Regions from separate parts of the Butyricicoccus sp. AF18-9LB genome, predicted to be linked through region 1. Evidence: predicted binding sites of a transcription regulator. Region 1 holds the regulator's gene; the other holds the start of a gene.
The links. The regulator HrcA, encoded in region 1, represses chaperone genes, less so after heat shock. The targets are predictions, from matches to a motif close to TGTTAGCACTCNNNNNNNNNGAGTGCTAACA.
Positions count from the first base shown of each region.

Region 2: a site for HrcA is predicted at 3,664-3,694, ahead of htpG (molecular chaperone HtpG). Genes of this name have one in related genera too.

Region 1 covers NZ_JAQCWA010000001.1:225,880-232,054, forward strand. The annotation lists gene dnaK (molecular chaperone DnaK) at 113-1,945, opposite strand; gene grpE (nucleotide exchange factor GrpE) at 2,002-2,529, opposite strand; gene hrcA (heat-inducible transcriptional repressor HrcA) at 2,558-3,604, opposite strand; gene PGY33_RS00985 (Gfo/Idh/MocA family protein) at 3,908-4,927, shown strand; gene PGY33_RS00990 (hypothetical protein) at 5,026-5,628, shown strand; gene PGY33_RS00995 (Gfo/Idh/MocA family protein) at 5,725-6,175, opposite strand, start outside.
Region 2 covers NZ_JAQCWA010000005.1:72,414-78,588, reverse strand. The annotation lists gene PGY33_RS04975 (dipicolinate synthase subunit B) at 1-366, shown strand, start outside; gene PGY33_RS04970 (diacylglycerol/lipid kinase family protein) at 673-1,581, opposite strand; gene htpG (molecular chaperone HtpG) at 1,722-3,632, opposite strand; gene ung (uracil-DNA glycosylase) at 4,576-5,247, shown strand; gene cysK (cysteine synthase A) at 5,497-6,175, shown strand, end outside.

The DNA.
Region 1 (6,175 bases):
ACACAGGGATAGGCGCACCAAAGTGCGCCTCTCCATTAGAGTGGAGTGTGGAGAGTGAAGAGTGAGGAGTTTTTCTCTCCACTCTTCACTCTTCTATTTTCACTCTTGCTTATTACTTATTGTCGTCGTCCTTAACCTCGGTGAAGTCAGCGTCTACAAAGTCGCCCTGCTGGCCGCCCTGTGCGCCGCCCATGTTCGGGTCGCCCTGCGGTGCCTGCTGCTGATAGATCTTGCCAGCCAGATCGGAGAACTTCTTAGACAGGCCCTCGGTTGCAGCCTTGATCATATCGGTATCGGTGCCCTTGAGCGCTTCCTTAACCTTTTCGATCTCAGCCTGAACGCCTGCCTTCTCATCTGCGGACAGCTTGTCGCCCAGATCGGTCAGTGCCTTCTCGGACTGGAATACCAGCTGCTCAGCGTTGTTGCGAACCTCAACTGCTTCCTTGTTCTTCTTATCCTGCTCAGCGTACTGCTCAGCCTCGTGCATTGCCTTGTCGATCTCGTCCTGAGACAGATTGGTGGATGCAGTGATGGTGATCTTCTGCTCCTTGCCGGTGCCGAGGTCCTTAGCAGATACGTTTACGATGCCGTTTGCGTCGATATCGAAGGTAACTTCGATCTGAGGAATACCGCGCGGTGCCGGAGCGATGCCGTCGAGGGTGAAGCGGCCGAGGGTCTTGTTGCCCGCTGCCATCTCGCGCTCGCCCTGCAGAACATGGATCTCAACCGACGGCTGGTTGTCAGCTGCGGTGGAGAAGATCTGGCTCTTCTTGGTCGGGATGGTGGTGTTGCGGTCGATCAGCTTGGTGCATACGCCGCCGAGGGTCTCAATGCCGAGGGACAGCGGAGTTACGTCGAGCAGCAGTACGTCCTTGACCTCGCCGCCAAGTACGCCGCCCTGGATGGATGCGCCGATTGCTACGCACTCGTCCGGGTTGATGCCCTTGAAGCCTTCCTTGCCGGTGATGCCCTTAACAGCCTCCTGTACAGCCGGGATACGGGTGGAACCGCCAACCAGCAGGACCTTGGACAGATCGGAAGCGGACAGACCAGCGTCGCTCATAGCCTGACGAACCGGACCCATGGTGCGCTCTACGAGGTCTGCGGTCAGCTCATTGAACTTTGCACGGGTCAGGGTCAGCTCGAGGTGCTTCGGACCGGTAGCGTCAGCCGTGATGTACGGCTGGTTGATGGAGGTCTGGCTCATGCCGGACAGCTCGATCTTCGCCTTCTCAGCAGCTTCCTTCAGGCGCTGCATAGCCATACGGTCGTTCGACAGGTCAATGCCGTTGGACTTCTTGAACTCGTCAACCATCCAGTCGATGATGCGCTGGTCGAAGTCATCACCGCCGAGGTGGGTATCACCTGCGGTGGACAGAACCTCCAGAACGCCCTCGCCGATGTCCAGAACGGATACATCGAACGTACCGCCGCCGAGGTCGTATACCATGATCTTCTGCTCGGATTCCTTATCTACGCCGTAAGCCAGTGCAGCAGCGGTCGGCTCGTTGATGATACGCAGAACTTCCAGACCTGCGATCTTGCCGGCATCCTTGGTAGCCTGACGCTGCGAGTCGGAGAAGTAAGCCGGAACGGTGATGACCGCCTGATTTACCGGCTGGCCGAGGTATGCTTCTGCGTCAGCCTTCAGCTTCTGCAGGATCATAGCGGAAATCTCCTGCGGGGAGTACGGCTTGCCGTCGATGTTTACGCGGTAGTCGGTGCCCATGTGGCGCTTGATGGAAATAATGGTGCGGTCTGCGTTGGTTACAGCCTGGCGCTTAGCGACCTGACCGATCATACGCTCGCCGTCCTTAGAAAATGCAACAACAGACGGAGTGGTGCGCGCACCCTCAGCGTTAGGGATGACTACGGCTTCGCCGCCCTCCATAACAGATACACAAGAGTTCGTCGTACCAAGGTCAATACCAATGATCTTACCCATAATAAATACACTCCTTAAATGATAGGATTTTGTTTACTTTAATTAGTAGTTAGTAATCAGTTTGCAACCTTCACCATCGCATGGCGAATAACCTTATCGCCAATCTGGAAGCCCTGCTGGAAGGTTTCCGCGATGACATTCTCGCCGAGGTTTTCATCCTCAACGTGCATAACCGCGTTGTGGAAGTTCGGATCGAATGCGGTGCCTGCGGCAGCGTCGATGACGGTGACGTTAATACCCTTGAGGCTTTCGGTCAGCTGCGTCATGGTCAGCTCGACACCCTTTTTATATTCGGTGTCGGCAGTCTCTGCCTTGAGCGCCCGCTCGAGGTTATCGTAGGTCGGCAGCAGTGCGGTTACGGCGCGGCTGACTGCATCGGTGTATGCCTGCTCGCGCTCGCGCTGGCTGCGCTTGCGGAAGTTGTCGTACTCCGCCGCCATGCGGAGATAACGGTCGTTCAGGTCGTTATACTTGGCTTCCCAGTCCGTCGCGGGCTTCGCTTCAGCCTTGGCGGTCTCCTCTGCGGGAGCCTCGGTCTTTACCTGCTCCTGTTCTTCCGCCTCCGGCTTTGTCTTTTTGCTCATTTCGTTTTGTGCCTCCGTTTACAGGAAATCAGTGATTTCCGTCTTTTTCATCTAAAAATGTCTCGGCGATCAGCTTGTTCAGCCCTTTTGCGAAGCGGCTGAGCTGTGCGGACAGCTTGGCGTAATCCATGCGGGTCGGGCCCACGATGCCGATCGCGCCCTGACCGATCTTACCGATATCGTATTTTGCGTAGATCGCCGAGGTTTCACTCAGCGGGTTTTCGCCGTTTTCCGGTCCGATGAAGAACTGGATGCCGTCGATCTTGCGGGTGGCCGGCAGCAGGTGCTTGCGGTCGTCCTCCATGTAATCGAGCAGCGTCTGCGCCTTTTTCGTATCGCGGTACTCCGGAAAACGAAGCAGCTTGCTGGCACCATCGAGGTAAACCTTCTGGTCGCTCAGCTCGGTGATCAGCTCTGCGATGTACTCGGCTACCGGAGCGAGCAGCGCGGTCAATCCCGCGGCGCGGCGCACAATGTCGAATCGCTCGGCAGTGATGCTCGAGAGCGGCAGTCCGGTCAACGTCTGGTTGAGCACATAGGTGAGCAGCTCGGCCTCATCCTTGGAGACCTCAGCTACCGTGCGGACCATTTTGTTCTTGACCGTGCCCGAATCCGTAACTACTACGATTACGAAATTCATCTTATCGACTGCGATGATCTCAAACTGCCGGATGGCGATCTGTGTCATGGCCGGTGTGATAGCAACCGACGCGTAATTCGTCAGACTGGTGAGCAGCTTGCCGGCCTCCTGAATGAGGTGGTCAAGCTCGCGTACCTTGGTAAGCACGCTGTTCTGCAGTGCGTTTCCGTCCTCCGCATTGTCGGCCGGACGCTCCATCAGTTCATCCACATACAGTCGATAACCCTGCGGTGAGGGGATTCGTCCCGCAGAGGTGTGCGGCTTTTCGAGGTAGCCCATGTCCTCCAGTTCACTCATCTCATTGCGGATGGTGGCGGACGAGAACGGCAGCTCGTGTCCCTCGGTCAATGCCTTGGAGCCGACCGGCTCAGCCGTGCGGATGTAATCGCCGATAATGGCTTTGAGTATTTGCTTTTTACGTTCCGAAAGCTCCACCGAAGCAGACTCCTTTCTTTCGGTTGTTAGCACTCCATCTCCCCGAGTGCTAAACTTAATTTACCACCACATACGGACAAAGTCAAGTGCTGTTTGTGAACAATTTATGAAATGATGGTCGGAATTTTATCACACTCGTCTGCCGAGTGCTGAAATGTCAATTTTCACCGTATGAAAAATGCTCTGATTTGGTCGTTTTTCCTTGCGTTCGCGTCCACGCAGTGATAGAATTACTATGAGAGAGACAGGCAATCGTTCGATTGCCGTAGAGAGAAAATCCGCTCTATAAAAAGGAGAACAAACATGAAGGAAATCAAAGTTGGCATCGTTGGTTTGGGCCGTCTCGGTTCGGTACACGCGCAGAATCTCGCGTTCAAGATTCCCGGCTGCAAGCTGGTCGCTGCCTGCTCGCTCGTGCAGAAGGAGCTGGACTGGGCAAAGGACTACCTCAAGGTAGAGTACACCACCACGGACTACAAGAAAATGGTTGACGAGGCAGACATTGAAGCTGTCGTTATCGTCTCCTCCTCTCCGGAGCACTGCTGGATGATCGAGTACGCGCTCGATGCAGGCAAGCACGTCTTCACCGACAAGCCGCTCGGCTGCTCGCTTGAGGAGTGCAAGCGCGCTGAGGCTGCCGTTGAACGTCACCCGGACAAGATCTTCTTCCTTGGCTTTATGCGCCGCTACGATCCGTCCTACGCGGATGCAAAGGCACAGATCGACGCAGGCCGCATCGGCAAGCCGTATCTGGTAAAGGCTACCGGTCTGGACCCGGAAGCACTGGTCGAGAGCTGCATCAAGTTCTCCAAGACCTCGGGCGGCATCTTCATCGACGCCGCTTCCCACGATATCGACCTGATGCGCTGGTTCCTCGGCGGTGAGGTTACCGAGGTTTACGCCGCAGGCACCAACTTCAAGCACCCCGAGTTTGCCGAGAACGGTGACACCGAAACCGGCATGGCAATGCTCAAGTTTGATAATGGCACGGTCGCTTTCCTGCACGTTGGCCGCACTGCACCGCACGGCTACCACACCGAGACCGAAATCGTCGGCACCGAGGCGCATATCCGCGTTGCCGGTGTACCGTGGAAAGACCGCGTTATGGTATACGACCAGTACGGCGCCCGTCAGGAGATCATCGAGAACTTCCCGCAGCGTTTCGCAGAAGCATACCTGTTGGAAATGGTCGACTTCATCGACTGCATCCAGAAGGACCGCAAGCCCGAACTGACCGTTTACGACGGCACCAAGGCTACCCTCGTTACCTACGCGATTACGGATTCGTTCCACTCCGGCAAGCCGGTTCAGGTACAGTATTAATATATTGTAAAATCGCACAAAAGCAGAGCCGAAAGGCTCTGCTTTTTCTTGCACATTTCCATCTTCTCTGCTATGATAATGGAAAGGAGGTAGAGTCTATGACGAATGCTAACCCTAATGCTCCCGCGTACCGCTGGCTGCTGCTGTTCTGGCTGTTCAATGCTCTGAATGTGCTGTTCAGCGTGATCGACCTGCCGGTCGTATTGTTCAGCGGTGAAGCCGGTCAAATCACGTTATCTAATATTCTCGCACTCGCTGCCGCAGTCGCACAGTTTTATCCGTTCTATCAGCTCGGCAAGCTGTCCGACCGTCTGCACCGCGCCTTCACTGTCAACATTATCAGCGTCTGCGCAGCCGTTGTCGGACTGATCTCGCTTCTGATAGCGCTGACCGACCGACCGCCCTATAACTCTGCCGCGGTCATCACGGTGATGAGTCTGGTAGTCATGGCGGGCGTGATTTGCCTGTACGTTTCCCAGTTCTTTCTGTATACCGGATTGGAGGCGCTTCGCGCGGAACGCGGCTATGATTATCCGTCCCGCCTGATCCGACTGTGCTTTTTCGTGCCGCTGATCTGCGATATTGCCGCCGTCCTGCTGGACAGCGCGCTCAAAACCTCGATTTCGCTCTTTTCTAAGTGTTTCTGCCTGATCGTGCTCGGACTGTTCGTCCGCGCCGCTCGCAAGAGCGAGATTGCATAACTGCGGCACGAGATTATGTCGCCCATAAGATATCAAATACTTCTGCAAACGCGAAAAAAGACCGCTTAAGCGGTCCTTTTTCTTTTATATGAGAGATTATTTGTAGAGAGCAGGTTTATCCATCATCTCGATCGGCAGGAACTGATTCGTGCCGCGGGAACGGTTGAGCGTGTCTGCTGCAACGCAGGCAGCGTAGCCGTCCCATGCGGACGGACCATCCGGCTCACCCTTCTCCTCGAGGGTCTTGACCCAATGGGTCAGCTCAATGTCATAGGCTTCAATAAAACGGTCCTTCCAGTCGGTCAGGATCGGGAACGAACGGGTTGCGTTCGAGCGCTTGACAACCGCATACGGATCAGGCAGGTTGACTGTGCCCTTCTCGCAGACGACCTGACACTGGATGTCGTAACCGTAAGCGTCCGCAACCTGAACCTCTACGTCAATACGCGCACCGGACTGGGTTTCCAGCAGCACGATCTGCGGGTTGTCATAACCCTTGGTAGAGCACGCGGACTGGCGCACCTTGAGCACCTGACCGTTCTTATAC
Region 2 (6,175 bases), on a different contig from region 1:
GCCGAGCCGATTGGGCCGAAGGCGCTGTTTGATATACTGATCGTTGCGCCGTGCACGGGCAACACACTCGCCAGACTGGCGCACGGTCTGACGGACACGCCCGCGACCATGGCGGTCAAAAGCCATCTGCGCGGAGAACGTCCGGTCGTGCTGGCGGTCTCCACCAACGACGGTCTGTCCGGCAGCGCCGCCAATCTCGGCACGCTGCTAAATCGCCGGCATTACTATTTCGTACCGCTGCGGCAGGATGCACCGCACAGCAAACCGCGTTCACTTGTCGCAGACATGACGCTGATTCCCGCCGCCATTGACGCGGCCATGAACGGCAGACAGCTTCAGCCCATCCTGCTTGCACCCAACGTATAAAAATCCCGCAGAGCTGACACTGAATCGTGACAAGTAATTATTGTGTCGCAAAGAACGGTGTGACCGTGAAAGTCACGCCGTTTTTTCTATGATCCCGGGCTCTGCCGATACGGAGATTGCCACCTCGTCCATGAAATTGAATCAGTTTACTTTTGATAAACAGCAAAAATCAACCGCCCCTTCCTTTCGGAAATGGGCGGTTGTCTTTACGTTTGTTGTCCTTGCACACCTGAATCCGCCGGCTATCCGTAATACGGCTGCATTCGTTCCTTATCACGGTTAAGCCAGCATTCTGCAGGACTTTTCTTATGATTCTTTGCTTTCCGGCTCCTTGCCGGTGGCAAATGTGATCGCACGGCTGCAGTTGGTAATCTGCACATTGTGCAATGCTCCGCCGAACTCGCCGTCCAGTGTCCACGTCACCTCGTCATCGGACGAAAAACTGATTTTTGACGTGCGGAAGTACGCGAAGCGGTTAGATTCAACATTATGCGTCAGCAGGTCATTCGCCAGCCACTGCAGCTCCATCGGATTCTCGACCGGGTAAATGAGCAGCACCTCGTACAGTCCGTCATCCAGCGCCACGCCATCCGGCCGGATGGTCTTGAAGCCGCCGACCGACACCGTGTTTGTCACCATACCGTAGATGAAATCGTCCTCTATCTGCGTTTCCGCGCTGTTCACGCGGATGTGGTAGGTTTTGATGTTGGTCAGCGCCTTAATGCCCTCGATGATATACGCAGCACGCCCGAAAATGTTCTTGGTCTGCTGCGGTGTCTCGTAAGAGACCTCGGTAAACGCGCCGAACGCCGCAACATAGTTAAAATAGCGATCGTTGAAGCGGCCGATGTCCAGCGCCTGCAGCGTATCGCCTGCCGCAATAACCGCCGCCTCAGCGGGCACCTTGGAAATGCCCAGACTGAACGCGAAGTCATTTGTCGTGCCGGCAGGCACATAACCGAGAACCGGACGGGTCTCCGCCTGCATTAGACCGGTAATCACCTCGTTCAGCGTACCGTCACCGCCTGCACACACAATGCGATCGAATTCGCCCGCACGCTCCCGTGCAACACGCGTTGCATCCTGCGCACCCTGCGTGATATAAATCGTCACATCATATCCTGCCTGTTGAAATGCGGCCACACAGTCGATGATCTTTCCGCTCATTGCACCGCGTCCCGCATGCGGATTGAGTATCCACAGCATTCTCTTCATGTTTCATCACCTTCCGGTTTTGTTCATAAATAAAATGTAGTATCGACACAGCCGAGCCGCATCGCTATTCTCAATCCATCAATCATTCACTCTTTTATCCCAAGTATACTATCTATATACTAACTATATTATTATATATCTCAGGAGAGCAAATTGCAAACAGCATTTGCATAAGCCACCGGATCATCCACCGGCATACCCTCGATGAGCAGCGCCTGCGTGTACAGGATATCCGCATAGGTGCTTACCTTATCCGAGCCTTCCGCCTGCAGCGCACACAGCTTCTTAAAGATCGGGTGCTCGGCATTCAGCTCCAGAACGCGCTCTGCGTGTACACTCTGACCGCCGTTGACAGCTGCCTGCTGGTTGAGCACCTTCTCCATCTCGAGCGTTACCGGGCCTTCGGCACGCAGGCAGCACGGATGGCTCTTGAGGCGGCTGGTCAGCTCGACCTTCTTAACCTTGCCCTCGAGCGCCTTGCCGAGCGCTTCGAGGACATCCTTGTTGTCCTCACTCAGCTTTTTGATCTCTTCCTTCTCGTCCTCGCTGTCCAGACCGAGGTCTGCATCCGCGATGGACTTGAATTCCTTATCGTTGTACTTAGCGAGCATCTTGACGCAGAACTCATCAATGCTGTCATCCATACACAGCACCTCGTAGCCCTTGTCGGACAGCGTTTCCATAACCGGCAGCAGCTTGATCTTGTCAATGGTCTCGCCGCAAGCATAGTAGATATACTTCTGGTCTTCCTTCATGCGGGAAGCGTACTCCGCGAGCGATACCAGCTTGTCCTCCGTAGAGGAATGGTACATCAGCAGATCCTGCAGCAGCTCCTTGTGCGCGCCGTACTCAACATAAGCACCGTACTTGATCTGACGGCCGAACGCTGCCCAGAACTTCTCATAATCCTCGCGCTTGTCCTTCTGCATCTTGAGCAGCTCGCTCTTGATTTTCTTCTCAAGGCTCTGCGCGATGGCCTTCAAATGGCGGTCATGCTGCAGCATCTCACGGGAGATGTTGAGCGACAGATCTGCCGTATCGACCATGCCGTGTACAAAGCTGAAATGATCGGGCAGCAGATCCGCGCACTTGTCCATGATGAGCACGCCGTTGGAATACAGCTGCAGGCCCTTCTCATAGTCCTTGGTGTAGTAGTCCATCGGTGCGTGAGACGGGATGAACAGCATTGCCGTGTACGTTACCGCGCCTTCCACACTGGAATGGATGTGGCACAGCGGCGGCTGATAATCGTAGAACTTCTGCGTATAGAAGCTGTTGTAATCCTCGTCCTTCAGCTCCTTCTTGGACTTCTTCCAGATCGGAACCATGGAATTGAGGGTCTCATTCTCGGTGTACTCCTCCCACTCCGGCTTGTAGTCGTCACCTGCATCCGCCGGCTTCTCCTTCATGCGGGAGCGCGTCATATCCATCTTGATCGGGTAGCGAATGTAATCGGAATACTTCTTTACCAGACCCTGAATGCGGTACGGCTCGAGAAATTCATCGTAATTCTCGTTCTCCGTATTGTCCTTGATGGTCAGTACGATCTTCGTGCCGTTTTCTGCCTTTTCGCACGGTGCAACCGTGTAGCCGTCCGCACCGTCGGACTCCCAGCGGTTGGCCTCGTCGCTGCCTGCCGCACGGGATACGACCTCAACATGCTTTGCGACCATAAATGCCGCATAGAAGCCAACGCCGAACTGACCGATGATGTCGATGTCGTCCTGCTTTTCGTTTTCGTTCTTGAACGCCAGCGAACCGGAATGCGCGATCGTACCGAGGTTGTTCTCCATTTCCTCGGCAGTCATGCCGCAGCCGTGGTCCTCGATGATAAAGCGGCGGTTTGCCTTGTCGAGCGTCAGCTCAATCGGCAGACTGTCGCGGGTGATACCGGTCTTGCCTTCCTTCATTGCATTATAGTAGAGCTTATCCGTTGCGTCGGATGCGTTGGAGATCAGCTCACGCAGAAAGATTTCCTTGTGCGTATAAATGGAGTTGATCATCAAATCGAGCAGGCGCTTGGATTCTGCCTTAAACTGCTTGGTTGCCATGATTACATACACCTCTGTGTTTGTTGTTTGGTATTAGCACTCTCAATCATCGAGTGCCAACATTGATATAATAAGCCTATTGCGCCAAAAAATCAAGTAGGGTTTGTAAAATTCATGGTTTGTTCAAAATCGAAATCGAGAATTGGATATGCCCGAACCATGCAGGCGGTTCACCCTATTCGGGCGGAGAATTTTTCCGTGAACCACGGCGTGGAGTGCCGCTGCGCGCGGCAGGCGCACAAGAGGGTAGACAACCTGCGGTTTTCCACCCTCTTGTGAATCTCCCCTTTTCCCTTAGAGGGCACGGCGGTAACGGTAGAGAGGAGACCGCTGCGAAAAAAAGAGTACGGCAGAGGATTTTTCGTTCCGCATTGTATCCGCCTATTCGTAGTGTCAGATACCGTACTGCTACATCCAATTTGGGTCTACGCAGGCGCGGCATAACAGTGCCGCGCAACACGATTACGGGTGCATATCGCCTATATCCGTAGAATTTGGATAATCTGCACAAGCAAAAAATTTGCGCGGCACGGGTATGCCGCGCCTGCTGCGAATAGGTAGAGGAATGGACGCGCAATGCGCGCCCCTACGGAACGGTAACCCGACTGCCGTACTCCTGTCTCTTCTCTACCATTACCGCCGTACTATCAAACAAAGGAAAGGTAGGAGTTCAAAGAGGAAGGGAAACCATGGGTGTCCCTTCCTTTTTGTCCCCGCGGCGGACGCCGCACGTTCCTCACCGCCGCAGCGGCGGAATCCTCGCCCGGCAATGGCGAACCACCTTCGCAGTTCGGGCACACCGGAAAACCTGTGTCTGCGACCGGTGCAGCCCGGATAGGACGAACTGCCTGCGCGATAGGACGCTTCCTATCCATTCCCAATTTTGACACACCCCCTTCCCTATGCTATACTAAAGGTAAGAAAACAATTTTGGAGTGATCGCATGGTACATCTTGGCAACGATTGGGACGAGATCCTTGCCGGTGAGTTTGAGCAGGATTATTACAAGCGCATTCGCTACTGGCTGAAAAAGGAATACGCCGAGCAGACCATCTATCCGGCGGCAGAGAATATCTTTAACGCTCTGCGGTACACGCCGTATTCCAAGGTCAAGGCCGTCATCCTCGGGCAGGACCCATATCACGGTCCCGGACAGGCGCACGGGCTTTGCTTTTCGGTTCAGCCGGGTGTTCAGCCGCCTCCGAGCCTGCAGAACATCTTCAAGGAGCTGCAGAGTGATCTTGGCATTGTGCCTCCCAAGGACGGCACGCTCACCAAGTGGGCGGAGCGCGGTGTGCTCATGCTGAACACGACTCTGACCGTACGCCGCGGGCAGGCGAACAGCCACAAAAACCTCGGCTGGACGACCTTCACCGACCATATCATTGAAAAGCTGAACGAGCATGAGCAGCCGATCGTCTTTCTGCTCTGGGGCGGCAATGCCCGCAGCAAAAAGAAACTCATCACCGCACCGCAGCACCTTGTGCTCGAAAGCGTGCATCCCTCTCCTCTGTCGGCGTACAATGGCTTTTTCGGCTGCAAGCACTTCTCCAAGTGCAATGCGTTTCTCGAAGCGCACGGCATCGACCCTATCGACTGGGATCTTACCCATTAAACAGTATGTTTCCGCACCATTTTTCCGGGTGCGGAAATTTTTTGACTTTTTTCAAAATTCCTATTGACAAATGGGAATTTCGGTTGTATATTTAATTCATACAAAACACATATGAATAAAGTGAATTTAGGAGCGTGATCTCAATGACGATCCGGCGAATGTGTCGATGTTGCATCGACTGAGTTTTCCCATCATTCCTTACTAACATCACATTCTAATTTTTCTTAATTTTGAAAGGCGGTTTATCCCATGTCTGATATTAAAAAGAGCTTCTCCGATCTGATCGGCAACACCCCGCTGTATGCGGCTGAAAAGTTTGCAGCTAAGGCTGGCGCTAACGCACAGATTCTCGCAAAGCTGGAGTACTTTAATCCGGCCGGTTCCGTTAAGGATCGTATCGCAAACGCCATGATCAGCGAGGCTGAGAAGTCCGGTGCGCTCAAGCCGGGCGCAACCATTATCGAGCCGACCTCCGGCAACACCGGTATCGGTCTGGCAGCAGTTGCAGCTTCCCGCGGCTACCGCATCATCCTCACCATGCCGGAAACCATGAGCGTTGAACGCCGCAACATGCTGAAGGCTTACGGCGCTGAGCTGGTTCTGACCGAAGGCACAAAGGGCATGTCCGGTGCGATCGCAAAGGCAAACGAGCTCGCTAAGGAGACCCCGAACAGCTTCATCCCGGGTCAGTTCGTAAACCCGGCAAACCCAGCTGCACACTACGCAACCACTGGCCCCGAGATTTGGGAGCAGTCCGGTCACAAGGTTGACATCTTCGTTGCAGGCGTAGGCACCGGCGGCACCGTAACCGGTACCGGCAAGTACCTGAAGGATCAGGACCCGAATGTCAAGGTAGTTGCTGTTGAGCCGGATACCTCCCCGGTACTGTCCACCGGCAAGGGCGGCCCGCATAAGATTCAGGGTATCG